3 regions of the Paenibacillus sp. FSL H8-0079 genome follow, and region 3 is predicted to be linked to each of the others. Evidence: a T-box and tRNA genes for the amino acid it is inferred to sense, from the RefSeq annotation. Region 3 holds a T-box; the other regions hold tRNA genes.

Region 1 (9,518 bases), 2.5 Mb from region 3:
GTTGCCATCATTAAGGTTCCTTTCGGGCTAGGGGGAGCAAGAGGGGGTGCAGAGTTGGGGCCGGACGAACTGATTACAGCTGGACTGAAGCGGGAGATCGCGAGTCTTGGGTTAGTGCTTTCCAAAGAAGTGCGGGTAGAGTGTCCTTCTGAACCTGCTATCTCTGCTGGGCGGAATCGTGTAAAACATTTAAATGAGGTACGTCAGGTCAGTCAGAAGGTGTGTAGTGAAGTATCAGGCGCAGTAGAAGAGGGGGCTTTCCCACTTGTGCTTGGGGGAGATCATAGTGTAGCGATTGGTACATTTGCCGGGTTAACTGCACACTATTCGAATTTGGGTGTGATCTGGTTTGACGCGCATGCAGACTTGAATACGGAAGAACGCAGCTTATCTGGTAATATGCATGGGATGAGTGTGGCTGTAGCTTTGGGACATACTGCTTATAATCTGTCGCACATTGCTGGAGCAGGAGCGTTTATTAACCCCTCCAACCTGGTCTATATTGGTCTACGTGATCTGGATGAGTATGAGAAAGAGCAGATTAGGGGACTGGGAATCCGAGCATTTACGATGCATGATATTGACCGAATGGGGATACAGCAAGTTATTGAACAAGCAATAGCTACAGCAGGAGAAGGGACAGACGGTATTCACGTTAGCTTTGACATGGATTGTCTGGATCCGCGTGAAGCTCCGGGCGTAGGTACTCCAGTACCGGGTGGTTTGAATTACCGGGAGGCGCATTACGCATTAGAGATACTTGCTTCCACGAATCAAGTTACGTCTATGGAACTGGTGGAAGTGAATCCGTTGTTTGATCATAACAGGCATACGGCAAGGCTTGGTGTGGAACTGATCGCTTCGTTACTTGGTAAGCGCATTTTGTGAGCGTTGAGATGAGAAGCGGAGAGTGTATTTATAAACCAAGGATTGATTGTCCTCTTTATATAGAAGGAAAGAAAATAGATATTCAAAAACCAGGGCTAGCCACAATGAATGTCCTCTTCAAGCTTAGGGGATTTGGCTTCCCCTGGTTAAGTTTATTGGATAAGAGTAATAGAAGCTTCGTAATAAGGATAATGAGGTTATTAATAGTGGGGGCGAAAGATTACATATAGTGCGGATGCAGCAGGATATTATCATTTATCAAAAAAAGACTTGCAATCAAAAACTGTACATGGTATATTCTAATTCCGGCCAAGAAAACACGGTTTACACGGTGCGGCAAGCGAATGAAATAAGCTTCGAAAGAAACTTAAAAAAAGAGCTTGCAAAGTTGGTTCGGATGTGATAAGATATAAAAGTTGCTGAAGAGAACAACGTTCGGCAGCGAAACAAGTTTGATCTTTGAAAACTGAACAACGAGTGAGTAAACATTCTGCTTGCAGAATGAACGTGAAAGTTTGAGACAAGCCTTGGCTTGGATCGACTGGAGCACAAATGAGATTTTTAATCTCGTCAGATTCAAAATGAGCATATCGCTCTTTTCAATACTTTATTGGAGAGTTTGATCCTGGCTCAGGACGAACGCTGGCGGCATGCCTAATACATGCAAGTCGAGCGGACTTGAAGAGAAGCTTGCTTCTCTGATGGTTAGCGGCGGACGGGTGAGTAACACGTAGGCAACCTGCCCTCAAGTTTGGGACAACTACCGGAAACGGTAGCTAATACCGAATAATTGTTTTCTTCGCCTGAAGAGAACTGGAAAGACGGAGCAATCTGTCACTTGGGGATGGGCCTGCGGCGCATTAGCTAGTTGGTGAGGTAACGGCTCACCAAGGCGACGATGCGTAGCCGACCTGAGAGGGTGATCGGCCACACTGGGACTGAGACACGGCCCAGACTCCTACGGGAGGCAGCAGTAGGGAATCTTCCGCAATGGGCGAAAGCCTGACGGAGCAATGCCGCGTGAGTGATGAAGGTTTTCGGATCGTAAAGCTCTGTTGCCAGGGAAGAACGCTTGGGAGAGTAACTGCTCTCAAGGTGACGGTACCTGAGAAGAAAGCCCCGGCTAACTACGTGCCAGCAGCCGCGGTAATACGTAGGGGGCAAGCGTTGTCCGGAATTATTGGGCGTAAAGCGCGCGCAGGCGGTCATTTAAGTCTGGTGTTTAATCCCGGGGCTCAACCCCGGATCGCACTGGAAACTGGGTGACTTGAGTGCAGAAGAGGAGAGTGGAATTCCACGTGTAGCGGTGAAATGCGTAGATATGTGGAGGAACACCAGTGGCGAAGGCGACTCTCTGGGCTGTAACTGACGCTGAGGCGCGAAAGCGTGGGGAGCAAACAGGATTAGATACCCTGGTAGTCCACGCCGTAAACGATGAGTGCTAGGTGTTAGGGGTTTCGATACCCTTGGTGCCGAAGTTAACACATTAAGCACTCCGCCTGGGGAGTACGGTCGCAAGACTGAAACTCAAAGGAATTGACGGGGACCCGCACAAGCAGTGGAGTATGTGGTTTAATTCGAAGCAACGCGAAGAACCTTACCAGGTCTTGACATCAGCATGACCGGGCTAGAGATAGTCCTTTCCTTCGGGACATGCTAGACAGGTGGTGCATGGTTGTCGTCAGCTCGTGTCGTGAGATGTTGGGTTAAGTCCCGCAACGAGCGCAACCCTTATATTTAGTTGCCAGCACTTCGGGTGGGCACTCTAGATAGACTGCCGGTGACAAACCGGAGGAAGGTGGGGATGACGTCAAATCATCATGCCCCTTATGACCTGGGCTACACACGTACTACAATGGCCGGTACAACGGGCTGCGAAATCGCGAGATGGAGCCAATCCCAACAAAGCCGGTCTCAGTTCGGATTGCAGGCTGCAACTCGCCTGCATGAAGTCGGAATTGCTAGTAATCGCGGATCAGCATGCCGCGGTGAATACGTTCCCGGGTCTTGTACACACCGCCCGTCACACCACGAGAGTTTATAACACCCGAAGTCGGTGGGGTAACCGCAAGGAGCCAGCCGCCGAAGGTGGGATAGATGATTGGGGTGAAGTCGTAACAAGGTAGCCGTATCGGAAGGTGCGGCTGGATCACCTCCTTTCTATGGAGAATCGTTTCCCGAGTGGAAACATTCAAATACGCAGCTTAGCTGCAAAACACTCACTCGTTGTTCGGTTTTGAGAGCTCAAACTCTCAAACAGCTTGCTTTTGTATGGAGCTTGTTCTTTGAAAACTAGATATCGAAACGAAACAAACGCGAATTAGAACATTCCTTTTTAGCTGAACTTGTGTAAACAAGTTTCAATAAAAACGGTAGTTAAATTGCTTTTGCGATGGTATTGAATGGGAGCGACTTTTGGCTTTGCGCAAGCAAAACAAGGGAAGCGAGCAGTCAAAACCGGAGCAATATGGTTAAGCTACTAAGAGCACACGGAGGATGCCTAGGCGCTAGGAGCCGATGAAGGACGTGGCGAACAACGAAACTGCCTCGGGGAGCTGTAAGCAAGCTTTGATCCGGGGGTGTCCGAATGGGGAAACCCAGCTGGGGTAATTTCCAGTTACTCATAACTGAATACATAGGTTATGCAGAGGCATACCAGGGGAACTGAAACATCTAAGTACCCTGAGGAAGAGAAAACAATAGTGATTCCGTCAGTAGCGGCGAGCGAACGCGGAGAAGCCCAAACCAGAGAGCTTGCTCTTTGGGGTTGTGGGACGTCTCACATGGAGTTACAAAGGAACCGGTTAAGCGAAGAGGTCTGGAAAGGCCCGCCAAAGAAGGTAAAAGCCCTGTAGTTGAAAGTTGGTTCCCTCCGAGACGGATCCCGAGTAGTGCGGGGCACGTGAAACCCCGTATGAATCCGGCAGGACCATCTGCCAAGGCTAAATACTTCCTAGCGACCGATAGTGAAGCAGTACCGTGAGGGAAAGGTGAAAAGCACCCCGGAAGGGGAGTGAAATAGAACCTGAAACCGTGTGCTTACAAAAAGTCAGAGCCCGTTTTAGGGGTGATGGCGTGCCTTTTGTAGAATGAACCGGCGAGTTACGTTCCCGTGCAAGGTTAAGGTGAAGAGCCGGAGCCGCAGCGAAAGCGAGTCTGAATAGGGCGATTGAGTACGTGGACGTAGACCCGAAACCGGGTGATCTACCCCTGTCCAGGGTGAAGGTGCGGTAACACGCACTGGAGGCCCGAACCCACGCATGTTGAAAAATGCGGGGATGAGGTGGGGGTAGCGGAGAAATTCCAATCGAACTCGGAGATAGCTGGTTCTCCCCGAAATAGCTTTAGGGCTAGCCTCGGAAAACAGAGTCGTGGAGGTAGAGCACTGATTGGGTGCGGGGCCCGCAAGGGTTACCAAGCTCAGTCAAACTCCGAATGCCATAGACTTACTTCCGGGAGTCAGACAGTGAGTGCTAAGATCCATTGTCAAAAGGGAAACAGCCCAGACCATCAGCTAAGGTCCCCAAGTGTGTGTTAAGTGGAAAAGGATGTGGAGTTGCACAGACAACCAGGATGTTGGCTTAGAAGCAGCCACCATTGAAAGAGTGCGTAATAGCTCACTGGTCGAGTGACTCTGCGCCGAAAATGTAACGGGGCTAAACACACCACCGAAGCTATGGCTTGATGCTTTGCATCAGGGGTAGGGGAGCGTTGTATAAGGGTTGAAGGTGTACCGTAAGGAGCGCTGGACATTATACAAGTGAGAATGCCGGTATGAGTAACGAAAAGATCAGTGAGAATCTGATCCGCCGAAAGCCTAAGGGTTCCTGAGGAAGGCTCGTCCGCTCAGGGTAAGTCGGGACCTAAGGCGAGGCCGAAAGGCGTAGTCGAAGGACAACAGGTCGAAATTCCTGTACCACCGTAAGCCGTTATGAGCAATGGGGGGACGCAGTAGGGTAGTGACGCGGACTGATGGATGTCCGTCTAAGCAGTAAGGCTGATGTGTAGGCAAATCCGCACATCATTAAGGCTGAGCTGTGATGGGGAGCGAAAATTGTAGTAGCGAAGGTCATGATCTCACACTGCCAAGAAAAGCCTCTAGCCAGGTGATGGTGCCCGTACCGCAAACCGACACAGGTAGGCGAGAAGAGTATTCTAAGGCGCGCGGAAGAACTCTCGTTAAGGAACTCGGCAAAATGACCCCGTAACTTCGGGAGAAGGGGTGCCCCGGTAGTGTGAATAGCACGAGGGGGCCGCAGTGAAAAGGCCCAAGCGACTGTTTAGCAAAAACACAGGTCTGTGCGAAGCCGTAAGGCGAAGTATACGGGCTGACGCCTGCCCGGTGCTGGAAGGTTAAGGGGAGTGGTTAGGAGCAATCCGAAGCTGTGAACCGAAGCCCCAGTAAACGGCGGCCGTAACTATAACGGTCCTAAGGTAGCGAAATTCCTTGTCAGGTAAATTCTGACCCGCACGAATGGCGTAACGACTTGGGCGCTGTCTCAACGAGAGATCCGGTGAAATTTTAATACCTGTGAAGATGCAGGTTACCCGCGACAAGACGGAAAGACCCCATGGAGCTTTACTGCAGCTTGATATTGAATTTGGGTACGATCTGTACAGGATAGGTGGGAGCCTTTGAAGTGTGAGCGCCAGCTTGCATGGAGGCAACGTTGGGATACCACCCTGATCGTATCTAGGTTCTAACCTGGTACCGTAATCCGGTACGGGGACAGTGTCAGGTGGGCAGTTTGACTGGGGCGGTCGCCTCCTAAAGAGTAACGGAGGCGCCCAAAGGTTCCCTCAGAATGGTTGGAAATCATTCGAAGAGTGCAAAGGCATAAGGGAGCTTGACTGCGAGACCTACAAGTCGAGCAGGGACGAAAGTCGGGCTTAGTGATCCGGTGGTACCGCATGGAAGGGCCATCGCTCAACGGATAAAAGCTACCCTGGGGATAACAGGCTTATCTCCCCCAAGAGTCCACATCGACGGGGAGGTTTGGCACCTCGATGTCGGCTCATCGCATCCTGGGGCTGAAGTAGGTCCCAAGGGTTGGGCTGTTCGCCCATTAAAGCGGTACGCGAGCTGGGTTCAGAACGTCGTGAGACAGTTCGGTCCCTATCTGTCGTGGGCGTAGGAAATTTGAGAGGAGCTGTCCTTAGTACGAGAGGACCGGGATGGACGTACCGCTGGTGTACCAGTTGTTCCGCCAGGAGCACCGCTGGGTAGCTATGTACGGACGGGATAAACGCTGAAAGCATCTAAGCGTGAAGCCCCCCTCAAGATGAGATTTCCCAGTATGTAAGACCCCTTGAAGACGACGAGGTAGATAGGCTGGGGGTGGAAGTGCAGCAATGCATGGAGCTGACCAGTACTAATCGGTCGAGGGCTTATCCAATAGCAAGTGATAATTCGCGTGTTTCGTTTCGAATCTAGTTTTCAGAGAACAACAACTCTGAAATGTAAGCACCGCGTTTGGTGGCGATAGCGGAGGGGTTCCACACGTACCCATCCCGAACACGACCGTTAAGCCCTCTAGCGCCGATGGTACTTGGACCGCAGGGTCCTGGGAGAGTAGGACGCCGCCAAGCGATTTCCCTTTGGGGTATTTTTTTTGCCCCCCTTGCCAAGGAATAAGGGATATATATTAGGGCCCTTAGCTCAGTTGGTTAGAGCGCACCTCTGATAAGGGTGAGGCCGGTGGTTCGAGTCCACCAGGGCCCATAGCAAGACCATAATAAAGAAATACACAGTGTATGGGGCCATAGCTCAGCTGGGAGAGCGCCTGCCTTGCAAGCAGGAGGTCAGCGGTTCGATCCCGCTTGGCTCCACCATTCCCTGATAGCTCAGTTGGTAGAGCACTCGACTGTTAATCGAGTTGTCACAGGTTCGAGCCCTGTTCGGGGAGCCATATGGAGAGGTGTCCGAGCTGGCCGAAGGAGCACGATTGGAAATCGTGTAGGCGTCACAAGCGTCTCGAGGGTTCGAATCCCTCTCTCTCCGCCAGATAATTTTTAGCAAGGCCCGTTGGTCAAGGGGTTAAGACACCTCCCTTTCACGGAGGTAACAGGGGTTCGAATCCCCTACGGGTCATATTATGGAGGCTTAGCTCAGCTGGGAGAGCATCTGCCTTACAAGCAGAGGGTCGGGGGTTCGATCCCCTCAGCCTCCACCATATAAACTTTATAACGACGCGGGGTGGAGCAGCCCGGTAGCTCGTCGGGCTCATAACCCGAAGGCCGCAGGTTCAAATCCTGCCCCCGCAATTAACTTTCCTTGAGAAAGTACTATGGAACCGTGGTGTAGTTGGCCTAACATGCCTGCCTGTCACGCAGGAGATCGCGGGTTCGAATCCCGTCGGTTCCGCCATTTTTTTAATTAAATATACACCGTGCCGGTGTAGCTCAACTGGTAGAGCAACTGACTTGTAATCAGTAGGTTGGGGGTTCAAGTCCTCTCGCCGGCACCATTTTTAGTATTTACATCTGAATTTGTGATAGAATGTATATTACAAGCAAAAATGTTAATACTAAGATTCTCTTAGTGGATGAATGGCTTACTCTATGGCGGTCGTGGCGAAGTGGTTAACGCACCGGTTTGTGGATCCGGCATTCGGGGGTTCAATTCCCCTCGATCGCCCCATGATTTTTTAATGGGGATTAGCCAAGCGGTAAGGCAACGGACTTTGACTCCGTCATGCATAGGTTCAAATCCTATATCCCCAGCCATTTCACTATGAGTCATTAGCTCAGTTGGTAGAGCACCTGACTTTTAATCAGGGTGTCGAAGGTTCGAGCCCTTCATGACTCACCATTATATTTTGCGGTCGTGGCGGAATTGGCAGACGCGCACGGTTCAGGTCCGTGTGGGCTAACCCCCGTGGAGGTTCGAGTCCTCTCGACCGCACCATATGTTTTGCGGAAGTGGCTCAGCGGTAGAGCATCGCCTTGCCAAGGCGAGGGTCGCGGGTTCGATTCCCGTCTTCCGCTCCAATTTTTGCGCCCTTAGCTCAGCTGGATAGAGCGTTTGACTACGAATCAAAAGGCCGGGAGTTCGAATCTCTCAGGGCGCGCCATTATTTTCATAAGTATCGGGATGTAGCTCAGCTTGGTAGAGCACCTGGTTTGGGACCAGGGGGTCGCATGTTCAAATCGTGTCATCCCGATTTTTTTATTTTGCGGGTGTAGTTCAATGGTAGAACTTTAGCCTTCCAAGCTAATAGCGTGGGTTCGATTCCCATCACCCGCTTCCTAGTAACATATAGAAAAGCCTTTGCTTATAGCAGGGGCTTTTTTTGTGCGTTAAATGAACAAGTGTATTCCTTTTAAAATAGGGTCAAATGTCATTTGAATAAGAATGGAATCTTTGTTTAAATAAATAGAACAATTCGTATATGATTAACCGTATTTATTTATAAAGGAGGACAAACAGTAATGAAAAGAGCTCTGGTCATTGGCGGAAACGGAACGCTAGGTAAAGCTGTTGTTGCGAAGCTGAGAGATTATTCCGTTGAGGTTATTACAGCAGGTAGACAATCGGGCGATGTTCAGGTGGATATGACGTCGACAGAGAGTATCACTACCCTCTTTGAAACGGTGGGTAATATTGATTACATCATTGTGGCGGCGGGCCAGACCCATTATGCGAAACTCGAAGAACTGACACCAGAGAACAATTTGATTAGTGTGCAGGGTAAACTGCTTGGACAGGTCAATATTGTGTTGATTGGTCAGCACTATATTAACGATAAGGGGAGTTTCACGCTGGTCAGTGGCATTATACAAGATCACCCTATTGAGCAAGGTGCATCAAGCGCTATGGTGAATGGGGCTATTGATTCGTTTGCCAAAGCGGCAGCGTTTGAGTTGCCAAGAGGTATTCGTTTGAATTCGGTTAGTCCTAATCTGTTTGTAGAGTCGGCGGAAAAATATAAGGATTTCTTTATTGGATTTAACCCCGTACCTGTAGAGCGGGTTGCCAATACGTTCATCCAGAGTGCACTTGGGATTGAAACAGCCCAAAATTTTAAAATATATTAAAACCCTGACAGTTATATATGATTTTGATGATTACCTATCCCTAATTAATTGTAGAATGAGAAAGGTGTACATGAAGTACATTTAGCTGTTAAGCATGTAGAATGATTTTTCATGAAACAGGACTGAATGAGGCCATTTGGAATATTAAATATAAAGGAGATCCACCGAAAATACGGTGAATCTCCTTTTGTTTATTGTGGATGAAACAGAGGTACGTTTACTATTATGGAGCAGGTAGCCCAAGAACTTCGAGCATTTCATTACGTTTGAGCGATTCGGCAATGGGGCCGTCAATGAGCCATTTCTTAGCATTGAGGACATAGACATGATCATTTTGAACAGCGGGTAGGCTTTTCCACACTTGGAGTTGCTGGATTTCGTTTAGTTCATCTTTTGTTTTTTGCAACGCTTCAGCTGACCCATCTGAGCTAATGGACACGATAAACAGATAGTCTGCTTTGATTTCAGGCAAAAGCTCAACCGAGATACTGGCATTCATCCGTTCCGGATTCTCTGCCTCGAGTTTGGTAACGAGAGCATCGGGAGTGAATCCAATTTCATAGCCCGCTCCTACATAACTGGAAGCTGGGAAT
Region 2 (9,518 bases), 2.5 Mb from region 3:
CATTGTCGCTGTTGCAGACGCTTCAGAAATCCCTTTTCCCATAGCCCTGTCTCCCTTCGCTTATGTGTGATCCCTTATATTCAACTGTTTCATTGTTATAGATCTGCATGAGTGCGTTATTCAAAGTATTGCAACGTGCTTCAGGACACGGTAATCTCGCCCCGATTGCAACGTTCAATGTAGTCATTTACCTGTTCGACCGTTGGCATTGCATCCGAACAGCTGTGGCTTGAAATAACGATACTTGCTGCGCCACTGCCATACGCCATACTGCGCTCAATTGTCCAGCCCTGCATCAATCCATACAGGAACCCAGCCGCGTAAGAGTCGCCTGCGCCGAACGTTTTGACTACTTTTGCCGGATAGCTGTCCGCACGGTGGGAAAGCCCTTCACGCGTATAAGCAATGGACCCTTCCTTGCCGTGTTTGATTACAACGATGTTCGCTGAGAAATCAAACCATTTCTGTGCAGTCACCTGATCGCTATGATCCGGATTGTGGTCGAATGTTTCCATCATGTCGAACTCTTCACGTGTGCCCAGGATGATATCGCATTTCTCGGCTGCGAGGTTGTAATAAACCGCTGTCTCTTCATCCGATGTCCATGTGTATGGGCGATAGTCCAGATCAAACACAATAACCGTGCCATGCTTTTTCGCATACGTTAGTGCCTGTAATACGGCTTCACGGGATGGGCTCTGTGCAAGGGCTGTGCCTGAGATTAGCAGCACTTTGGAGTCAGCAATTAACTGCTCCTGTACCTCTTGTGCCTGTAATAACAGATCAGCTACATTGTCCCGGTACATCAGGATACTGCAATCGGTTGGGCTCTTGATTTCGGTAAAAGCAAGCCCAGTCACCGCTCCGGTGTCGTCCGTTACCACATTCGATGTGTCGATGCCGTTCTTCTCCAAGTAGCTATGGATGAATCTGCCCATTTGGTCGTTGGCGATCTTACCGATAAAAGCCGTCTCCATACCCAGTCTGGACATGCCAATCGTAATATTGGCGGGAGAGCCACCTACATATTTCGTGAACGTCATCGTCTCTTCCATCGGGCGATTGATCTCATTGGCATTCAAGTCAATACACAGTCGGCCAATCGCGGTGAAATCCTTCTTCCTGGATACGGGAAAGGATACGTAAGTCATTGCATGTGAGCCCCTTTCTGTGGTGGGATTTTACATGTTGTATATGGATATCTAGACTGTATATTCATTCCTCGTGAGGATTAGTAAACGGCTAGAATAGGTCAGTTTAATTTCCAATCGTAACGTTATACTCTTGCTGGCCTTCTTCCTTTTTCACTTCATGAGTATGGCCTCTGACTGCAGCAATGCTGAACAAATCAGCTGTGATGATATAAGGACTCCATATAGTTCAAAGAACGTTTCGCATACTCATACGGGTTATGAATTGCAGGGTCCTGCTCTCCTTCAAGCATCGCCCAGCCATCGTACCCTCGTGTGATCAGTTCTTGCAGAATTGGTGCAAAATCAATGCATCCATCTCCTGGTACGGTGAACACTCCTCTACGAATACAACCGACAAAGTCAGACTGCTCCGCGCGTGCTTCATCCAGCACATGCGGGCGGATATCTTTCAGATGGATATAGGCGATCCTATCATAATGTTTGCGTAGCAGTTCAAGTGGATCGGCTCCGCCATAATAGGCATGACCAGTATCATAGAGCAGGTACACGAGAGAAGGGTCTGTCAGCTCCATCAGTCGATCAATCTCATCCGGTTGCTCTACCACTGTACCTCCATGATGATGGTACGTAAGCTTCAACCCATGTTCGCGAGCAATAGCTCCTGCTTCGTTCAACCCTTCAGCGAGGATATGCCATTCAGATTCGTTGAGTCTGAGCACTTCTTTTTCATTCGGTGTCCGTCTTGGATCAAAATGAAGTGACCCACCTACCTCCGCCGTACTAATCACCTTACTGCCCATGGATTGCAGGAATTCCGCATGTCTGCGATAACCGTCCAACTCCGACTGACGATACGCCGGATCGGAGAACAGTACCGATTTCCACTGGGAGACCAGATTGATATTTCTTTTACTCAATTCCTCACGCAATATAGCAGGATCGGTTGGATATTTGCGTCCCATCTCTGTGCCTGTCAGCCCAAGACGCTGAATGTCATCCAGAATCTGTGCACACGTTGTCGCATCACCATGCTCCTTCACATCCTCACCGACCCAATTGATCGGATGAATCCCAAGCTGGAATGGCAGCTTGCTCATTGCTCCACGTCTCCTTTGTCGTTCAACATTGTGGTTCACTCGGAATGCAGTGCTCAAAACCGGATTAAAAAGGTCTTGCTTTGGCACGGTTGGCTTGCATCGTATGATGAGCATGCACTACCTTTTCCTCGGCAGATACTTCTGGTACACCTACATTCCACCACGACTCGTATCCACCTGCGTTGGTTCCAGGCACAACCGGAATCTCAATCAGCGTACTCACCGTTTCGTTCTTCGCATCTCGGATTGCTTGTTCCAACTGTTCTGCCGTTTCTGCTCTATAGGATTTGGCTCCCATGCTTCGGGCGTGAGCTGCGAAGTCCATTGGCATGTAATCCCCGGTCAATCGTCCGCTCTCTGACTCCCGATAACGGAACTCATTGCCGAACCCATCACTACCATGTTCCCGCTGCAGATTATGAATACACTGGAATCCATTGTTGTTGAATAATAAAATAGTCATCTTCTTCTGTTCCTGCATGCTGGTCACAAACTCCGAATGCAGCATCAGATAACTGCCATCCCCTACCATCGCGTACACTTCACGATCCGGCTCGGCAAGTGCTGCTCCGAACGCTCCACTTACCTCGTACCCCATACAGGAGAATCCATACTCCATGTGATACGTCTTTGGTTCAGCCGCACGCCACAAACGATGTAGATCGCCTGGCAGACTACCTGCCGCACACACAATGACGGAGGATGGATCAATCGTCCGGTTAACAACGCCGACTGCTGTGGTCTGCGCCAGTCCAGATTCATGTTGTGCTGCATACAGCCGATCCACTTCTGCATTCCATTCAGTGCGGAGATCAGCGACTTCGGATGCGCCATATGCACTGCGGTATTGTCTTTGCTGCAATTCCTTTTGCAAAGCCTGCAACCCTTCACGTGCATCGGCCAGAATGGCTTCCCCTCCTAGCTTGGCGGCATCCATGCCGTTCAGGTTGATGTTAATGAATGATGCTTCTGGATGCTGAAAAGCAGAGCGGGACGCCGTCGTGAAATCCGAGAAACGGGTACCGACGCCGATCACCACATCCGCTTCTCTCGCCAGCCTGTTGGCTGCCAGAGAGCCGGTAACCCCGATGGCCCCCACATTCAATGGGTGGTCCCAAGAGACTGCACTCTTACCCGCCTGCGTCTCGGCGATCGGAATGCCAAATGCCTCGGCGAATTCCACGAGCTCGGCGGATGCCTCAGAGTACAATACACCGCCGCCTGCAACGAGCAGCGGCTTTCTGCCAAGGGCAATCTGCTGCGTTGCCCGTTCAATGGCTGCTTGTACAGGGGGCCGACGGTCCAGATAATGTACTTTGCGGGCAAAGAACGATTCCGGGTAATCGTACGCTTCTGCCTGCACGTCCTGTGGTAGTGCGAGCGTTACCGCTCCTGTCTCTGCTGGATCGGTTAGTACACGCATGGCCTGTGTAACAGCAATCATCAACTGTTCGGGACGAACGATACGATCCCAGTATTTACTAACTGCTTTGAATGGGTCAGTGGCTGAGATTGTATAATCACTGCTCACTTCCAACTGCTGAAGTACCGGGTCCGGTTCCCGTGTAGCAAAGTTATCTCCAGGAAGCAATAAAACCGGAATCCGGTTCACCGTTGCGGTAGCTGCCGCCGTAATCATATTCAAAGCACCAGGTCCAATGGATGTTGTACATGCATAGATCTGTCTGCGGTTCTTCTGCTTCGCATAGGCTGCTGCCGTATGCACCATACCTTGTTCGTTCTTCCCTTGCATATACGTCAGGCTTCCGGGACTACGCTCCAGCGCTTCTCCAATGCCTGTTACGTTGCCATGTCCAAAAATACCGATGATGCCCTTCACAAACTTGGTTTCCACCCCGTCAACCGAGATATATTGCTGATCCAGGTATCGAAGCAGTGCTTGAGCCATCGTCAATCGAATTGTTGTCATGAATAGATCGCCTTCCTTTCCTCTACGGGTTAAGCGCTTAATCTAAGTTAAGTTTAAGCGCCTTACCCCTAAAGGTTAAGCGCTTAATTGATATGGTATTACAGGCTGATGATTTACGCAAGCTATTTTTGTAAGCGTTTTTATAAAATATGATAAAGAAGAGTATATCCAGGCGTTATACGATGCGTTAGACCTGTTTCATTTGAACAGCGCCCACCATTATCAAGGACAAATTTAAGGTGAGGAAATTTATGAAAGCATGGGATACATCCTGATACAGGATAATGATCCATATACTCTTTGAGAGCACCACGCACTAAATTGCCATTATACCTGTGAACGCAAAAAAAGAAAGAGACGGTTAGTACCATCTCTTTCTTTTTCAATATATAAGCGGGTGATGGGAATCGAACCCACGCTATTAGCTTGGAAGGCTAAAGTTCTACCATTGAACTACACCCGCATAACAACAATCGGGATGACACGATTTGAACATGCGACCCCCTGGTCCCAAACCAGGTGCTCTACCAAGCTGAGCTACATCCCGTTATCTATACCGGCGAGAGGACTCGAACCTCCACGGTTTCCCACTCGATTTTGAGTCGAGCGCGTCTGCCATTCCGCCACGCCGGCAAAATATGAAGTTATAATGGCGCGCCCTGAGAGATTCGAACTCCCGGCCTTTTGATTCGTAGTCAAACGCTCTATCCAGCTGAGCTAAGGGCGCAAAATATTGGAGCGGAAGACGGGAATCGAACCCGCGACCCTCGCCTTGGCAAGGCGATGCTCTACCGCTGAGCCACTTCCGCAAATAAGGGATGCGCGTGGAGGGACTTGAACCCCCACGTCAAAGACGCTAGATCCTAAGTCTAGTGCGTCTGCCAATTCCGCCACACGCGCATATAATGGTGAGTCATGAAGGGCTCGAACCTTCGACACCCTGATTAAAAGTCAGGTGCTCTACCAACTGAGCTAATGACTCATAGAAAACTGGTGGAGGATGATGGATTCGAACCACCGAACCCGTACGGGAGCAGATTTACAGTCTGATGCGTTTGGCCGCTTCGCTAATCCTCCAGGATTACATGGTGCCGGCGAGAGGACTTGAACCCCCAACCTACTGATTACAAGTCAGTTGCTCTACCAGTTGAGCTACACCGGCGTATTACAGGTGTTATATATGGTGGCTCGGGACGGAATCGAACCGCCGACACGAGGATTTTCAGTCCTCTGCTCTACCGACTGAGCTACCGAGCCTTACTACATTAAAAAAATGGCGGAACCGACGGGATTCGAACCCGCGATCTCCTGCGTGACAGGCAGGCATGTTAGGCCAACTACACCACGGTTCCAGATCACTTTCTCAAGGAAAGTTAATTGCGGGGGCAGGATTTGAACCTGCGGCCTTCGGGTTATGAGCCCGACGAGCTACCGGGCTGCTCCACCCCGCGTCGTTATAAAGTTTATATGGTGGAGGCTGAGGGGATCGAACCCCCGACCCTCTGCTTGTAAGGCAGATGCTCTCCCAGCTGAGCTAAGCCTCCATATTATGACCCGTAGGGGATTCGAACCCCTGTTACCTCCGTGAAAGGGAGGTGTCTTAACCCCTTGACCAACGGGCCTTACTGGCTCCCCGAACAGGGCTCGAACCTGTGACAACTCGATTAACAGTCGAGTGCTCTACCAACTGAGCTATCAGGGAATGGTGGAGCCAAGCGGGATCGAACCGCTGACCTCCTGCTTGCAAGGCAGGCGCTCTCCCAGCTGAGCTATGGCCCCATACACTGGTGTATTTCTTGTTGTGGTCTTACTATGGGCCCTGGTGGACTCGAACCACCGGCCTCACCCTTATCAGAGGTGCGCTCTAACCAACTGAGCTAAGGGCCCTTATCAATTCTCGAAAAAAAATACCCCCAAAGGGGTTTCGCTTGGCGACGTCCTACTCTCCCAGGACCCTGCGGTCCAAGTACCATCGGCGCTAGAGGGCTTAACGGTCGTGTTCGGGATGGGTACGTGTGGAACCCCTCCGCTATCGCCACCAAACGCGTAGCTTACATTTCAGAGTTGTTGTTCTCTGAAAACTAGATTCGAAACGAAACACGCGAATTACAACTTGCTATTGGATAAGCCCTCGACCGATTAGTACTGGTCAGCTCCATGCATTGCTGCACTTCCACCCCCAGCCTATCTACCTCGTCGTCTTCAAGGGGTCTTACATACTGGGAAATCTCATCTTGAGGGGGGCTTCACGCTTAGATGCTTTCAGCGTTTATCCCGTCCGTACATAGCTACCCAGCGGTGCTCCTGGCGGAACAACTGGTACACCAGCGGTACGTCCATCCCGGTCCTCTCGTACTAAGGACAGCTCCTCTCAAATTTCCTACGCCCACGACAGATAGGGACCGAACTGTCTCACGACGTTCTGAACCCAGCTCGCGTACCGCTTTAATGGGCGAACAGCCCAACCCTTGGGACCTACTTCAGCCCCAGGATGCGATGAGCCGACATCGAGGTGCCAAACCTCCCCGTCGATGTGGACTCTTGGGGGAGATAAGCCTGTTATCCCCAGGGTAGCTTTTATCCGTTGAGCGATGGCCCTTCCATGCGGTACCACCGGATCACTAAGCCCGACTTTCGTCCCTGCTCGACTTGTAGGTCTCGCAGTCAAGCTCCCTTATGCCTTTGCACTCTTCGAATGATTTCCAACCATTCTGAGGGAACCTTTGGGCGCCTCCGTTACTCTTTAGGAGGCGACCGCCCCAGTCAAACTGCCCACCTGACACTGTCCCCGCACCGGATTACGGTACTAGGTTAGAACCTAGATACGATCAGGGTGGTATCCCAACATTGCCTCCATGCAAGCTGGCGCTCACACTTCAAAGGCTCCCACCTATCCTGTACAGATCGTACCCAAATTCAATATCAAGCTGCAGTAAAGCTCCATGGGGTCTTTCCGTCTTGTCGCGGGTAACCTGCATCTTCACAGGTATTAAAATTTCACCGGATCTCTCGTTGAGACAGCGCCCAAGTCGTTACGCCATTCGTGCGGGTCAGAATTTACCTGACAAGGAATTTCGCTACCTTAGGACCGTTATAGTTACGGCCGCCGTTTACTGGGGCTTCGGTTCACAGCTTCGGATTGCTCCTAACCACTCCCCTTAACCTTCCAGCACCGGGCAGGCGTCAGCCCGTATACTTCGCCTTACGGCTTCGCACAGACCTGTGTTTTTGCTAAACAGTCGCTTGGGCCTTTTCACTGCGGCCCCCTCGTGCTATTCACACTACCGGGGCACCCCTTCTCCCGAAGTTACGGGGTCATTTTGCCGAGTTCCTTAACGAGAGTTCTTCCGCGCGCCTTAGAATACTCTTCTCGCCTACCTGTGTCGGTTTGCGGTACGGGCACCATCACCTGGCTAGAGGCTTTTCTTGGCAGTGTGAGATCATGACCTTCGCTACTACAATTTTCGCTCCCCATCACAGCTCAGCCTTAATGATGTGCGGATTTGCCTACACATCAGCCTCACTGCTTAGACGGACATCCATCAGTCCGCGTCACTACCCTACTGCGTCCCCCCATTGCTCATAACGGCTTACGGTGGTACAGGAATTTCGACCTGTTGTCCTTCGACTACGCCTTTCGGCCTCGCCTTAGGTCCCGACTTACCCTGAGCGGACGAGCCTTCCTCAGGAACCCTTAGGCTTTCGGCGGATCAGATTCTCACTGATCTTTTCGTTACTCATACCGGCATTCTCACTTGTATAATGTCCAGCGCTCCTTACGGTACACCTTCAACCCTTATACAACGCTCCCCTACCCCTGATGCAAAGCATCAAGCCATAGCTTCGGTGGTGTGTTTAGCCCCGTTACATTTTCGGCGCAGAGTCACTCGACCAGTGAGCTATTACGCACTCTTTCAATGGTGGCTGCTTCTAAGCCAACATCCTGGTTGTCTGTGCAACTCCACATCCTTTTCCACTTAACACACACTTGGGGACCTTAGCTGATGGTCTGGGCTGTTTCCCTTTTGACAATGGATCTTAGCACTCACTGTCTGACTCCCGGAAGTAAGTCTATGGCATTCGGAGTTTGACTGAGCTTGGTAACCCTTGCGGGCCCCGCACCCAATCAGTGCTCTACCTCCACGACTCTGTTTTCCGAGGCTAGCCCTAAAGCTATTTCGGGGAGAACCAGCTATCTCCGAGTTCGATTGGAATTTCTCCGCTACCCCCACCTCATCCCCGCATTTTTCAACATGCGTGGGTTCGGGCCTCCAGTGCGTGTTACCGCACCTTCACCCTGGACAGGGGTAGATCACCCGGTTTCGGGTCTACGTCCACGTACTAAATCGCCCTATTCAGACTCGCTTTCGCTGCGGCTCCGGCTCTTCACCTTAACCTTGCACGGGAACGTAACTCGCCGGTTCATTCTACAAAAGGCACGCCATCACCCCTAAAACGGGCTCTGACTTTTTGTAAGCACACGGTTTCAGGTTCTATTTCACTCCCCTTCCGGGGTGCTTTTCACCTTTCCCTCACGGTACTGCTTCACTATCGGTCGCTAGGAAGTATTTAGCCTTGGCAGATGGTCCTGCCGGATTCATACGGGGTTTCACGTGCCCCGCACTACTCGGGATCCGTCTCGGAGGGAACAGACTTTCAACTACAGGGCTTTTACCTTCTTTGGCGGGCCTTTCCAGACCTCTTCGCTTAACCGGTTCCTTTGTAACTCCATGTGAGACGTCCCACAACCCCAAAGAGCAAGCTCTTTGGTTTGGGCTTCTCCGCGTTCGCTCGCCGCTACTGACGGAATCACTATTGTTTTCTCTTCCTCAGGGTACTTAGATGTTTCAGTTCCCCTGGTATGCCTCTGCATAACCTATGTATTCAGTTATGAGTAACTGGAAATTACCCCAGCTGGGTTTCCCCATTCGGACACCCCCGGATCAAAGCTTGCTTACAGCTCCCCGAGGCAGTTTCGTTGTTCGCCACGTCCTTCATCGGCTCCTAGCGCCTAGGCATCCTCCGTGTGCTCTTAGTAGCTTAACCTCGTGCTCCGGTTTCGACTGCTCGCTTCCCTTGTTTTGCTTGCGCAAAGCCAAAAGTCGCTCCCATTCGATACCATCGTACGTGCAATCTACCTTATAAAAACACTTCACTTGTTTACACAAGATCAGCTTAAAGGAATGTTCTAATTCGCGTTTGTTTCGTTTCGATATCTAGTTTTCAAAGAACAAGCTCCATGCAAAAGCAAGCTGTTTGAGAGTTTGAGCTCTCAAAACTGAGCAACGAGTGAGTGTTTTGCAGCTAAGCTGCGGTTTTGAATGTTTCCGTTGCAGG
Region 3 (9,518 bases):
AACCGCGTTCTTACGACGAGGCTCAGGAGATTGCCGACCATCTGCGTTCGCATCGTACCGTTGTGGTGAACTTGCAACGAATACGTCAGGACCAAGCGCTGCGCGTTATTGATTTTTTGAGTGGCACGGTATACGCATTGGGTGGCGGTATTTCCAAAATCGGCGGAAACATTTTTCTCTGCACGCCAGATACGGTTGAAATTCAGGGATCAATTACGGAAATACTGGCTGACAGCGAGCAAGATTATAACAGAATGAGGTGAGCCGTTTTTGGAGTCGTTAGTTAATATTTTGGGTTTTGCATATCAAATTTACTTTTACATGGTCATCGTCTACATATTGATGTCATGGCTTCCCAATGCACGGGAGAGCTTTATCGGTGAATGGCTAGGCAAATTAGTGGAACCATACCTAAGTCCGTTTCGTCGATTTATACCGCCTTTGTTCGGGGTGCTGGATATTTCCCCGATTGTGGCGCTGATTGTTCTTCAACTGGCGCTTAATGGGCTGATCTCCATACTTCGGTATTTTGCATATTAGGGTAGGGTGACTATAGATGAGCGGTGAAATTTACGAACATTTTAGCCATGATGAGCGGGATTTTGTAGATAAAGCATCGGACTGGGTTGAGCAGGCAGGCAAGTATCATGACATGAAGCTAACTGACTTTCTTGACCCAAGGCAGGTTTTTATTTTACAAACTCTTGCCAATCGTCGTAATGACGTTCAGATTCGTCTGGATGGTGGTTATGAGGCTGCTGAGCGCAAGCGTGCGCTGGTTGCACCTGATTATATGTATCTGGATGATGAGGATATGGGTATGCAGGTGCTGAGCATTACGTCTGATGATCAGAAAATCTCGGAGCTGGAGCATGGGGACTATATGGGTTCCCTGCTCGGGCTTGGGATGAAACGTGGAAAGATCGGGGATATCCAAGTGCTGGAGGACGGTTGCCATACAGTGGTGGCGGCGGAAACCGGCGCTTTTTTATCGCTTCAACTGAATCAGGTGCATCGGTTACATGTGTTCACGGAGTTACTTCCTTTGGATCAGATGCGTTGGTCAGAGAACAAACTGGAGACGATGGACATTACGGTCGCTTCGCTTCGTTTGGATGGAATCTGTGCAGATGTGTATCGGCTTAGTCGCAGTAAAGTGCTGGTGCCGATCAAAGCTGGTCGCTGCCGTGTAAACTGGAAAGTTGAGGAAGATCCCTCCAAATCGCTAAAAGCGGGTGATGTTGTATCGATTCAGGGATTTGGCCGTTTCAAGGTTATGGAACAGGATGGGATGACCAAAAAAGGGCGTTGCCGAGTGAAAATCGGCAAATTTGCCTGAGTCTGTTGCAGGAAAATTGGCTTTCTTGTCGAAATGTTTATCATAAAGGTGTAGAAAATACGCGGTGTATCCGATAAACATTAAGTCAAAGCTTTACATGAACGTTGGAGGATGCAATTCTGATCCTGCATTCCGTATACGTTGCCAAGGTTAGTCATCAACGATACGGCCCCTTGGGTGGTACCCATATGCTGCAAACCTTCTCTGGACGGGAAGGAACTTTAACAGGAGGTGGACAGCATGCCATTAACGCCGCTGGACATACACAACAAGGAATTTTCCCGACGTTTGCGCGGGTATGACGAGGATGAAGTCAATGAATTCCTGGATCAAGTCATCAAAGATTACGAAGGCGTCATTCGCGAGAACAAAGAGCTGAGCAATCAGTTGCTGTCCGTTCAGGAGAAACTGGATCATTTTTCCACAATTGAAGAGACGCTTAGCAAAACGATCATCATTGCGCAGGAAGCTGCTGATGATGTGAAGGGTAATGCGAAGAAAGAAGCGCAGTTGATCGTGAAGGAAGCAGAGAAAAATGCAGACCGGATCGTGAACGAATCGTTGGGCAAATCTCGCAAAATTGCTTTGGAAGTGGAAGAACTGAAAAAGCAGGCCTCGATTTATCGTGCCCGTTTCCGCACGCTTGTTGAAGCGCAGCTTGAACTGTTGACTCAGGATGGTTGGGAAGTGCTTGAGAGCCGGGAGCAGGAAGTGCGTGACCGTGAGCGGGAGATGAAAGAAATTTATTAGTCTGTCGCCTGGTTGACTTTTGTCTGCAAAGAGGCTATAACTATATTCATAATGAATAGTGATTCCATGACGGGTTCAGTACGTTATGATCTCATCCCTCAGAGAGTTGGTGGTTGGTGCAAACCAATGGATGAGTTATAGCCGAATATCTCCCCGGAGAAGTGACGCTGAAGCGGTGATCTTGATTACCGTGTGTAAGCCGAACCGTAAGCCGTACGTTATAACGGCACCCTGCGGTAGTATAGTGGGGCATAAGCGCTGTTGATGACAGAGCATACCCAGGCTTGCTTGGATGTGGTTTGTGATGAACAGAATTAGGGTGGTAACGCGAGTATAGCCTCGTCCCTTTCCAGGGACGTGGCTTTTTTGTGTCCAAAAAAGGCTAACGTTCATGAGGCCCGAAGGGACCTCAGGGAGAGAGACACCTGCCGGGAGAGCGGAGCACCTGGCACTTAGGTTTCGCCAAGGCGAATGTTCATGAGGCCCGAAGGGTCCTCAAGAAGAGAGCCGCACGCCGGGGGAGCGAAGCGCCCGGCAACACCCGCCTCGCGGTAAGGCCATGCGGCGTTCACGCAGGGAACAACCGCAGAATGGCCGCCACTACGCACATAAACCTTCGCCCATAAGCACCACCGATCCCCAACGACAACCCATCCCGGGTGTCCAGAGGGCGGAGCTCCTATGGGGTCCCCCTTGGCAAGGGGGATTTAGGGGGATTGAAACGCTTTTTGTGGACGGTCCACAATCTAACCAAAGAAAGGAAAGTTGATCATCATGCAACGAGTTGACGTCAAAGAGAAGGCACGCGCCAGAGAATTACGCGTGTTAGATAAATGGAAAACGGAGAATACATTCAAAAGATCCATCGAAAACCGGGAGGGCAAGCCAAACTTCGTATTTTATGAAGGGCCGCCTACAGCGAACGGTAAACCGCATATCGGTCACGTACTGGGACGCGTAATCAAGGATTTCGTTGGACGGTATAACACGATGAAGGGTTACCGTGTCGTTCGTAAAGCGGGCTGGGATACACATGGTCTGCCTGTAGAACTGGGTGTGCAGAAGAAGCTCGGCATCTCCCACAAGTGGGAAATCGAAGATTACGGCGTGGAGAAATTCATTAACGAATGTAAAGCGAGCGTATTCGAGTACGAGCAACAATGGCGTGACCTGACGGAAGGTATCGGATATTGGACGGATATGGATAACCCATATATCACCCTTGATAACAATTACATCGAGAGTGTATGGAACATCCTGGCGACGATCCACGAGAAGGGATTGCTGTATCGTGGTCATCGTGTGAGCCCGTATTGTCCATCTTGTCAGACGACACTGAGTTCCCATGAAGTTGCACAAGGGTACAAAGACGTCAAAGACTTGAGCGCTACAGCGAAATTCAAACTGAATGACAGCGGAGAATTCGTACTCGCCTGGACGACAACGCCTTGGACATTGCCTTCGCACGTTGCACTTGCCGTGAATCCGGAGATGGACTACTCCCGTGTTCGTCAAGACAACGAAGTGTACATCATGGCAACCAATCTGGTTGAGAAAGTGATGAAAGATGCCAAAGGTGAGTATGAGATCATTGGTGCGCTGAAAGGTGCTGACCTTGTTGGCAAAACGTATGATCCTCCATTCAAGTACGTACAGGCTGAGAAAGCCAACATCATCTTGGGCGCAGGCTTTGTAACGGATGCAAGTGGTACGGGTATCGTACACATGGCTCCTGCCCACGGTGAAGATGACTACCGTGTATGCCGTGAGAATGGGATCAGCTTTGTGAACATGGTGGACCTGGAAGGCAAATTTGTCGCTGAGGTTACTGACTTTGCCGGACGTTTCGTGAAGGATTGTGATATTGATATCGTGAGATATCTGTCGGAGCATGGACGTTTGTTCAGCAAAGAAAAATATGAGCACAGCTACCCATTCTGCTGGCGTTGTGATACACCGCTTCTGTACTATGCAATGGATAGCTGGTTTATCCAAACGACAGCCATCAAGGACCAACTGATTGCTAACAATAGTGAAGTGGATTGGTTCCCGGGTCATGTTCGGGAAGGTCGCTTCGGGAAATTCCTTGAGGATCTGGTGGATTGGAATATCAGCCGTGATCGCTATTGGGGAACTCCGCTGAACATCTGGGTGTGCGAGGAGACTGGGGAACAATTTGCTCCACACAGCATTGCAGAATTGCGTGCCCGTGCGGTAGGCGACGTGCCTGAGAATCTTGAATTGCATAAACCTTATGTGGATGACGTTAAAGTCATGAGCTCTTGTGGCAAATATGAAATGAAACGTACACCGGAAGTGATTGATGTCTGGTTCGACAGCGGCTCCATGCCGTTTGCCCAGCAGCACTATCCATTTGAAAATAAAGAAGTATTCGAACAGCAGTATCCTGCGGATATGATCTGTGAAGGGATTGACCAGACACGTGGCTGGTTCTACAGCTTGTTGGCAGTTTCCACCCTTTTGACAGGCAAAGCGCCTTACAAAGCGGTTATGGCTACAGGACACGTTCTTGACGAGAACGGACAGAAGATGTCCAAATCCAAAGGTAACGTTATCGATCCTTGGGAAGTCATTGAAGAATACGGTACTGATGCATTCCGTTGGGCTTTGTTGTCTGACAGTGCACCGTGGAACAGCAAACGTTTCTCCAAAGGCATCGTCGGCGAAGCAAAATCTAAAATGGTGGATACGCTCGTCAACACCCACGCGTTCCTGACGCTTTATGCTACCATTGATGGATTTGATCCACAGGAGCACCCGTTCAAACTGTCCGCACACAAGCTGGATCGCTGGATTCTGTCAAGACTGAACAGCCTGATCCTGGTTGTAGAAAAAGCGTTGCTGGTTAACGACTATTTGAACTCTTCCAAAGCGATCGAAGCTTTTGTTGATGAGTTGAGTAACTGGTATATCCGTCGTTCCCGTGACCGTTTCTGGGGAAGTGGCCTGACAGAGGATAAATTGGACGCTTACCGTACATTGACTGAGGTACTGGTGACTACTGCGAAGTTGGTTGCTCCGTTCACACCGATGCTGGCAGAAGACATCTATCTGAACCTTGCAACAGGTGAGAGTGTGCACATGGAAGACTATCCGTTAGCTAACGAAGCACTGATTGATGCAGGACTGGAACAGGATATGGAGACGGCTCGCCGCGTGGTCGAACTTGCCCGTAACGTTCGTAACGAAACAGGCATCAAGACACGTCAGCCGCTGTCCGAATTGATCGTTTCCCTGGATAAAGGATTTGACCTGACAAGTTACGAAGAGATCATCAAAGAAGAGATCAATGTAAAAGGAATCCGTACCGAGCATAATGATGCGGAATTCGTTGACTTTACATTGAAGCTGAACCTGAAGGTCGCAGGTAAAAAATACGGCAAAAGCGTAGGGTTCCTGCAAAACTTCTTCAAGGGAATGTCTGCCGATGAGACGCGTAAAGTGGTTTCGGAAGGTGTACTGAACATCGTTTCTCCAGAAGGAGAAGAGCTGCAAGTGACGAGCGAAGAATTGTTGGTCGATAAACAGGCCAAATCAGGCTTTGCCTCAGCATCAGGTTACGGTCTGACGGTGGCACTCAATACCGAAATCACGGCAGCATTGGAACAGGAAGGTTGGGTCCGTGAAGTGGTTCGTGCTGTGCAGGATACCCGGAAACGACTGGACTTGCCGATTGAGAAAAGAGTACGTTTGACGCTGGATGTAGATGCATCCCTTCAGGAAGCTATTCAGGCGTTTGATGATGTGTTGCGTGAAAATGTTCTCGTAACCGAAGTTACATTCGGCTCGAATGAGTCTATGGAACGCATTGAAGCTGGAGGCAAATCGATCGGTATTTACATCGAGGCGTAATTCGAAGTATGTAATATTCAACATTGACAGAATATAGCGTGAAAATAAACGAGCCGCAGAGGCAGGGACATATTCCCTGGTTCTGGGCTCGTTTGTTTTTTAGGCAAAAAGGCAATGATTTTATAGTGCAGTCAATCTATATTGATCAAAGGAACTGACCAAAACATGAGCGAACATGACAAGCAATCCACATCCAATTCACCATCAACATCAGATGAACTGAATTCACATGACAAAATCGAAGAGTTACATACCCTGACGAACCGTCTGGCGAATGAACTGGAACGTTCCCGGATTGCGCAATACACGGAATTGCTGAACAGGCCGTGGAAATTAATCGGATTGAACCTGTTGTCTGGAGCCGCAAGAGGTGTGGGGATCGCAATTGGGTTTACCTTTTTCGCAGCAACGATCATTTATGTTTTACAGCTGCTTGGGGCGCTTAATCTTCCTATTGTTGGAGACTACATCGCTGATATTGTGCGCATTGTGCAGCGTCAGCTGGATATGAACACCTACTAAGCGATTAAGCGAAAAAATCGAATGAAGCAAATGATATCCAAGTGCAATTAAAACGTGTCATCCGTCTCCACATCCGTTTCTAACAGACCATCGCCTTCACGGTTCTCCAGGTACTTGCGATATTGCCGATTGCGTACGATGGAGACGTCATGACCGTAGATATCCGTTGCCACAAAACTTTCGTACGCTTCAACGCAACCTTCCACTTCATCTGTGGCTTCAATCGCCATAACGTCATAGCTGTCGATATCACGTCCTTCAGCCATCGCTGGTGAGTTCGATGTGCCCCAGCTCTCAACAATCTGCCAGGTGTCCTCACCATCGAAGCCATTTTGGTCATCCCGTTCATCCAGACTCGTTCGTCCAAATGCGGGGGCAAGGAATTCTTCCTCGACAGGACGGTTTTCGGAGACAACGGTTTCCGGTTGGTGTTTTTTGCAATATTTCGTGTAGGGAACGGCTTCCATACGTTCATAAGGGATGGGTTGCTGGCAGACCGCACAAGTACCATAATGTCCTTCTTCGATGGAGTGCAGTGCAGAATCGATACGCTCCAATTGGAATTCATCGTGTTCCAGCAGGGAGATATCCTTCTCGCGTTCATACACCTCGGTGGCTATGTCACCAGGATGGTTATCAATCGGTGATAATTCACCTGTCTGTAGTTTGAGGGAGTCTCCAAGGCCATAATGTTCGTTCTCCGACAGTCTATGTTCAATATCGCGCTTATCGGTTATCAGTTGGGAACGTAAAAATTGTAGTTGTTTAGCAGTGAAATGTGACATGATTTTCCCCCTTCTGCTTTCGTCTGGAATCCGGATTTTGACTCTATTGTAGGATGTGCCATTAAGGGCAAGATTACAGAAGGGAAATGTTATCGTTTTTGCCATGAGGATTGCGATGTAGCGCGTCGTGGACGATTTCCAAACAGCTGTGCTACAATAAACAAGTCTGGCGTAAGCCTGGTATCGTTTGGAAAAGACAAGAACGGAGTGACAAACAAACGTGGTGTATTATATCCTCGCTTTTATCGTATTTTTATTGGATCAGGGAACCAAGTTCCTGATTGCAACCCGGATGGAACTCAGAGAAGAAATTCCGGTCATCGGCAATTTCTTTGTCATCACATCACATCGTAATTCAGGTGCAGCTTTTGGCATTCTGCAAGACCAGCGTTGGTTCTTTATTGTGGTTACGGTGATTGTGGTCGTTGCCTTGATTTGGTATTTGCAAAAGGTAAAAGATACCCCGCACAAATTGCTGCCTGTGGCGCTTAGCTTGGTGCTCGGTGGAGCAATTGGCAACTTCCTTGACCGGGCACTGACCGGAGAAGTTGTGGATTTTGTACAGCTTAATTTTGGAAGTTACACGTTTCCCATTTTCAACATCGCCGACTCGGCAATCTGTATCGGTGTAGCGTTGATCATTGTGGAGACGTTGCTTGAAGGACGGCGCGAAAAAGCAGCCGCGAAGATTGAAGGGAATGAACACCATGAGTAATCCGAATGAGGAACAGATCAACGACGAAGAACTAATGAATGGCAATGAGCGTATGGAATGGACCGTTGCCGCTGAACATAAGAAAGAACGAATTGACAAATATATTACGGAAGCTGTGGATAACGTATCTCGCTCCCAAGTTCAATTGTGGATCGGAGACGGGATGGTTACGGTAAATGGTGCTGTAGTCAAAGCCAATGCCAAGTTATCCGAAGGTGATCTGATTGTACTACAGATTCCTGAACCGGCTGCCGTCGAGATCATTGCCGAAGATATTCCGCTGGAAGTGGTATATGAAGATAGCGACCTGATCGTGATCAACAAACAGCGTGGTCTTGTAGTGCACCCTGCACCAGGACATACGTCTGGAACACTCGTCAATGCACTCATGTACCACTGCAAAGACCTTTCGGGTATCAATGGAGAGTTGCGCCCGGGTATTGTGCATCGCATCGATAAGGATACTTCCGGCCTAATTATGGCTGCCAAGAACGATCGTGCGCATTCGTCATTGGCTGCGCAGTTGAAAGACCATACGGTGAACAGACGGTATATTGCGCTCGTTCATGGTCATCTTAATCATGATCAAGGGACCGTTGATGCACCGATTGGACGCGATACTAATGATCGCAAAATGTATACAGTCACGGAACGCAACAGTAAACATGCCGTTACGCATTTTACCGTTTCAGAGCGCATCAATGACTATACCTTGCTGGAATTGAAACTGGAGACAGGACGTACCCACCAGATCCGGGTTCACATGAAATTTATCGGTCACCCGCTTGTAGGAGATCCAACTTATGGACGGAATAAAGGCATCAAAATGCAAGGACAGGCTCTTCATGCGGCCATTCTTGGATTTGTGCATCCAACAACGGGAGAATACCTTGAATTTTCAGCTCCGATTCCGCAGGATATGGAAGACGTGCTTGCTTCGCTACGCAGTCGTTAACAGCTCCAAGAAAGTACAAATGTTCGGATACTTTGTCCATGGCTTTGATCACGCAAATGCTTCATATTAAAGTGTAGAAATTTGCGTCAAATGAGGAGATGAACAACGTTATGAGTATCGATAAATATCAAGAAACTTACATTCAGACTAATTTTGCCGACCGTATCGGTGGCTCCAACTATGGTAAAGACACGAACATTTATAAATTCGAGAAAATCAAACGTGCCAAAGCTTCGGCCAAAAAAGATTTTCCCGATGTGGAACTGATTGACCTTGGTGTAGGTGAACCAGACGAAATGGCGGATGCAGGCATTGTAGCTGCACTTGCAGAAGAAGCTTCCAGACCTGAGAACCGTGGTTATGCCGATAATGGTATTCCTGAATTCAAGACTGCTGCTGCGTCCTACCTGAAAAACGTATTCAACGTAGAAGGTATCGATGCAGATACCGAAATCGTGCACTCCATTGGTTCCAAGCCGGCTTTGGCGATGATGCCTTCATGCTTTATCAATCCGGGTGATGTGACCATCATGACCGTTCCAGGTTACCCGGTTATGGGTACACATACCAAGTATCTGG

The links. The T-box of region 3 lies ahead of ileS (isoleucine--tRNA ligase). A T-box ahead of a tRNA ligase gene usually reads a tRNA of that ligase, here a tRNA-Ile.
Region 1: it encodes a tRNA-Ile, which carries the amino acid that the T-box ahead of ileS (isoleucine--tRNA ligase) is inferred to sense. The anticodon was not compared.
Region 2: it encodes a tRNA-Ile, which carries the amino acid that the T-box ahead of ileS (isoleucine--tRNA ligase) is inferred to sense. The anticodon was not compared.

Annotation. Positions count from the first base shown of each region.
Region 1 covers NZ_CP150300.1:331,650-341,167, forward strand. The annotation lists gene rocF (arginase) at 1-888, shown strand, start outside; rRNA gene MHI06_RS01565 (16S ribosomal RNA) at 1,496-3,048, shown strand; rRNA gene MHI06_RS01570 (23S ribosomal RNA) at 3,358-6,284, shown strand; rRNA gene rrf (5S ribosomal RNA) at 6,361-6,477, shown strand; tRNA gene MHI06_RS01580 (tRNA-Ile) at 6,537-6,610, shown strand; tRNA gene MHI06_RS01585 (tRNA-Ala) at 6,645-6,720, shown strand; tRNA gene MHI06_RS01590 (tRNA-Asn) at 6,722-6,797, shown strand; tRNA gene MHI06_RS01595 (tRNA-Ser) at 6,801-6,892, shown strand; tRNA gene MHI06_RS01600 (tRNA-Glu) at 6,908-6,979, shown strand; tRNA gene MHI06_RS01605 (tRNA-Val) at 6,986-7,061, shown strand; tRNA gene MHI06_RS01610 (tRNA-Met) at 7,079-7,152, shown strand; tRNA gene MHI06_RS01615 (tRNA-Asp) at 7,178-7,255, shown strand; tRNA gene MHI06_RS01620 (tRNA-Thr) at 7,280-7,355, shown strand; tRNA gene MHI06_RS01625 (tRNA-His) at 7,453-7,528, shown strand; tRNA gene MHI06_RS01630 (tRNA-Gln) at 7,540-7,614, shown strand; tRNA gene MHI06_RS01635 (tRNA-Lys) at 7,624-7,699, shown strand; tRNA gene MHI06_RS01640 (tRNA-Leu) at 7,709-7,795, shown strand; tRNA gene MHI06_RS01645 (tRNA-Gly) at 7,804-7,878, shown strand; tRNA gene MHI06_RS01650 (tRNA-Arg) at 7,885-7,961, shown strand; tRNA gene MHI06_RS01655 (tRNA-Pro) at 7,978-8,051, shown strand; tRNA gene MHI06_RS01660 (tRNA-Gly) at 8,064-8,134, shown strand; gene MHI06_RS01665 (short chain dehydrogenase) at 8,320-8,925, shown strand; gene MHI06_RS01670 (ABC transporter substrate-binding protein) at 9,149-9,518, opposite strand, start outside.
Region 2 covers NZ_CP150300.1:296,139-305,656, reverse strand. The annotation lists gene MHI06_RS01420 (CoA-acylating methylmalonate-semialdehyde dehydrogenase) at 1-42, opposite strand, end outside; gene iolC (5-dehydro-2-deoxygluconokinase) at 141-1,151, opposite strand; gene iolE (myo-inosose-2 dehydratase) at 1,349-2,251, opposite strand; gene iolD (3D-(3,5/4)-trihydroxycyclohexane-1,2-dione acylhydrolase (decyclizing)) at 2,316-4,181, opposite strand; tRNA gene MHI06_RS01400 (tRNA-Gly) at 4,574-4,644, opposite strand; tRNA gene MHI06_RS01395 (tRNA-Pro) at 4,655-4,728, opposite strand; tRNA gene MHI06_RS01390 (tRNA-Leu) at 4,736-4,814, opposite strand; tRNA gene MHI06_RS01385 (tRNA-Arg) at 4,832-4,908, opposite strand; tRNA gene MHI06_RS01380 (tRNA-Gly) at 4,916-4,990, opposite strand; tRNA gene MHI06_RS01375 (tRNA-Leu) at 5,001-5,081, opposite strand; tRNA gene MHI06_RS01370 (tRNA-Lys) at 5,088-5,163, opposite strand; tRNA gene MHI06_RS01365 (tRNA-Tyr) at 5,173-5,258, opposite strand; tRNA gene MHI06_RS01360 (tRNA-Thr) at 5,268-5,343, opposite strand; tRNA gene MHI06_RS01355 (tRNA-Phe) at 5,363-5,438, opposite strand; tRNA gene MHI06_RS01350 (tRNA-Asp) at 5,456-5,533, opposite strand; tRNA gene MHI06_RS01345 (tRNA-Met) at 5,559-5,632, opposite strand; tRNA gene MHI06_RS01340 (tRNA-Val) at 5,650-5,725, opposite strand; tRNA gene MHI06_RS01335 (tRNA-Glu) at 5,732-5,803, opposite strand; tRNA gene MHI06_RS01330 (tRNA-Asn) at 5,808-5,883, opposite strand; tRNA gene MHI06_RS01325 (tRNA-Ala) at 5,885-5,960, opposite strand; tRNA gene MHI06_RS01320 (tRNA-Ile) at 5,995-6,068, opposite strand; rRNA gene rrf (5S ribosomal RNA) at 6,108-6,224, opposite strand; rRNA gene MHI06_RS01310 (23S ribosomal RNA) at 6,301-9,227, opposite strand.
Region 3 covers NZ_CP150300.1:4,531,184-4,540,701, reverse strand. The annotation lists gene MHI06_RS20350 (cell division protein SepF) at 1-263, shown strand, start outside; gene MHI06_RS20345 (YggT family protein) at 271-540, shown strand; gene MHI06_RS20340 (YlmH/Sll1252 family protein) at 557-1,339, shown strand; gene MHI06_RS20335 (DivIVA domain-containing protein) at 1,580-2,089, shown strand; T-box leader at 2,147-2,439, shown strand; gene ileS (isoleucine--tRNA ligase) at 2,864-5,962, shown strand; gene MHI06_RS20325 (DUF5665 domain-containing protein) at 6,128-6,484, shown strand; gene MHI06_RS20320 (TraR/DksA C4-type zinc finger protein) at 6,532-7,269, opposite strand; gene lspA (signal peptidase II) at 7,490-7,984, shown strand; gene MHI06_RS20310 (RluA family pseudouridine synthase) at 7,968-8,939, shown strand; gene MHI06_RS20305 (LL-diaminopimelate aminotransferase) at 9,050-9,518, shown strand, end outside.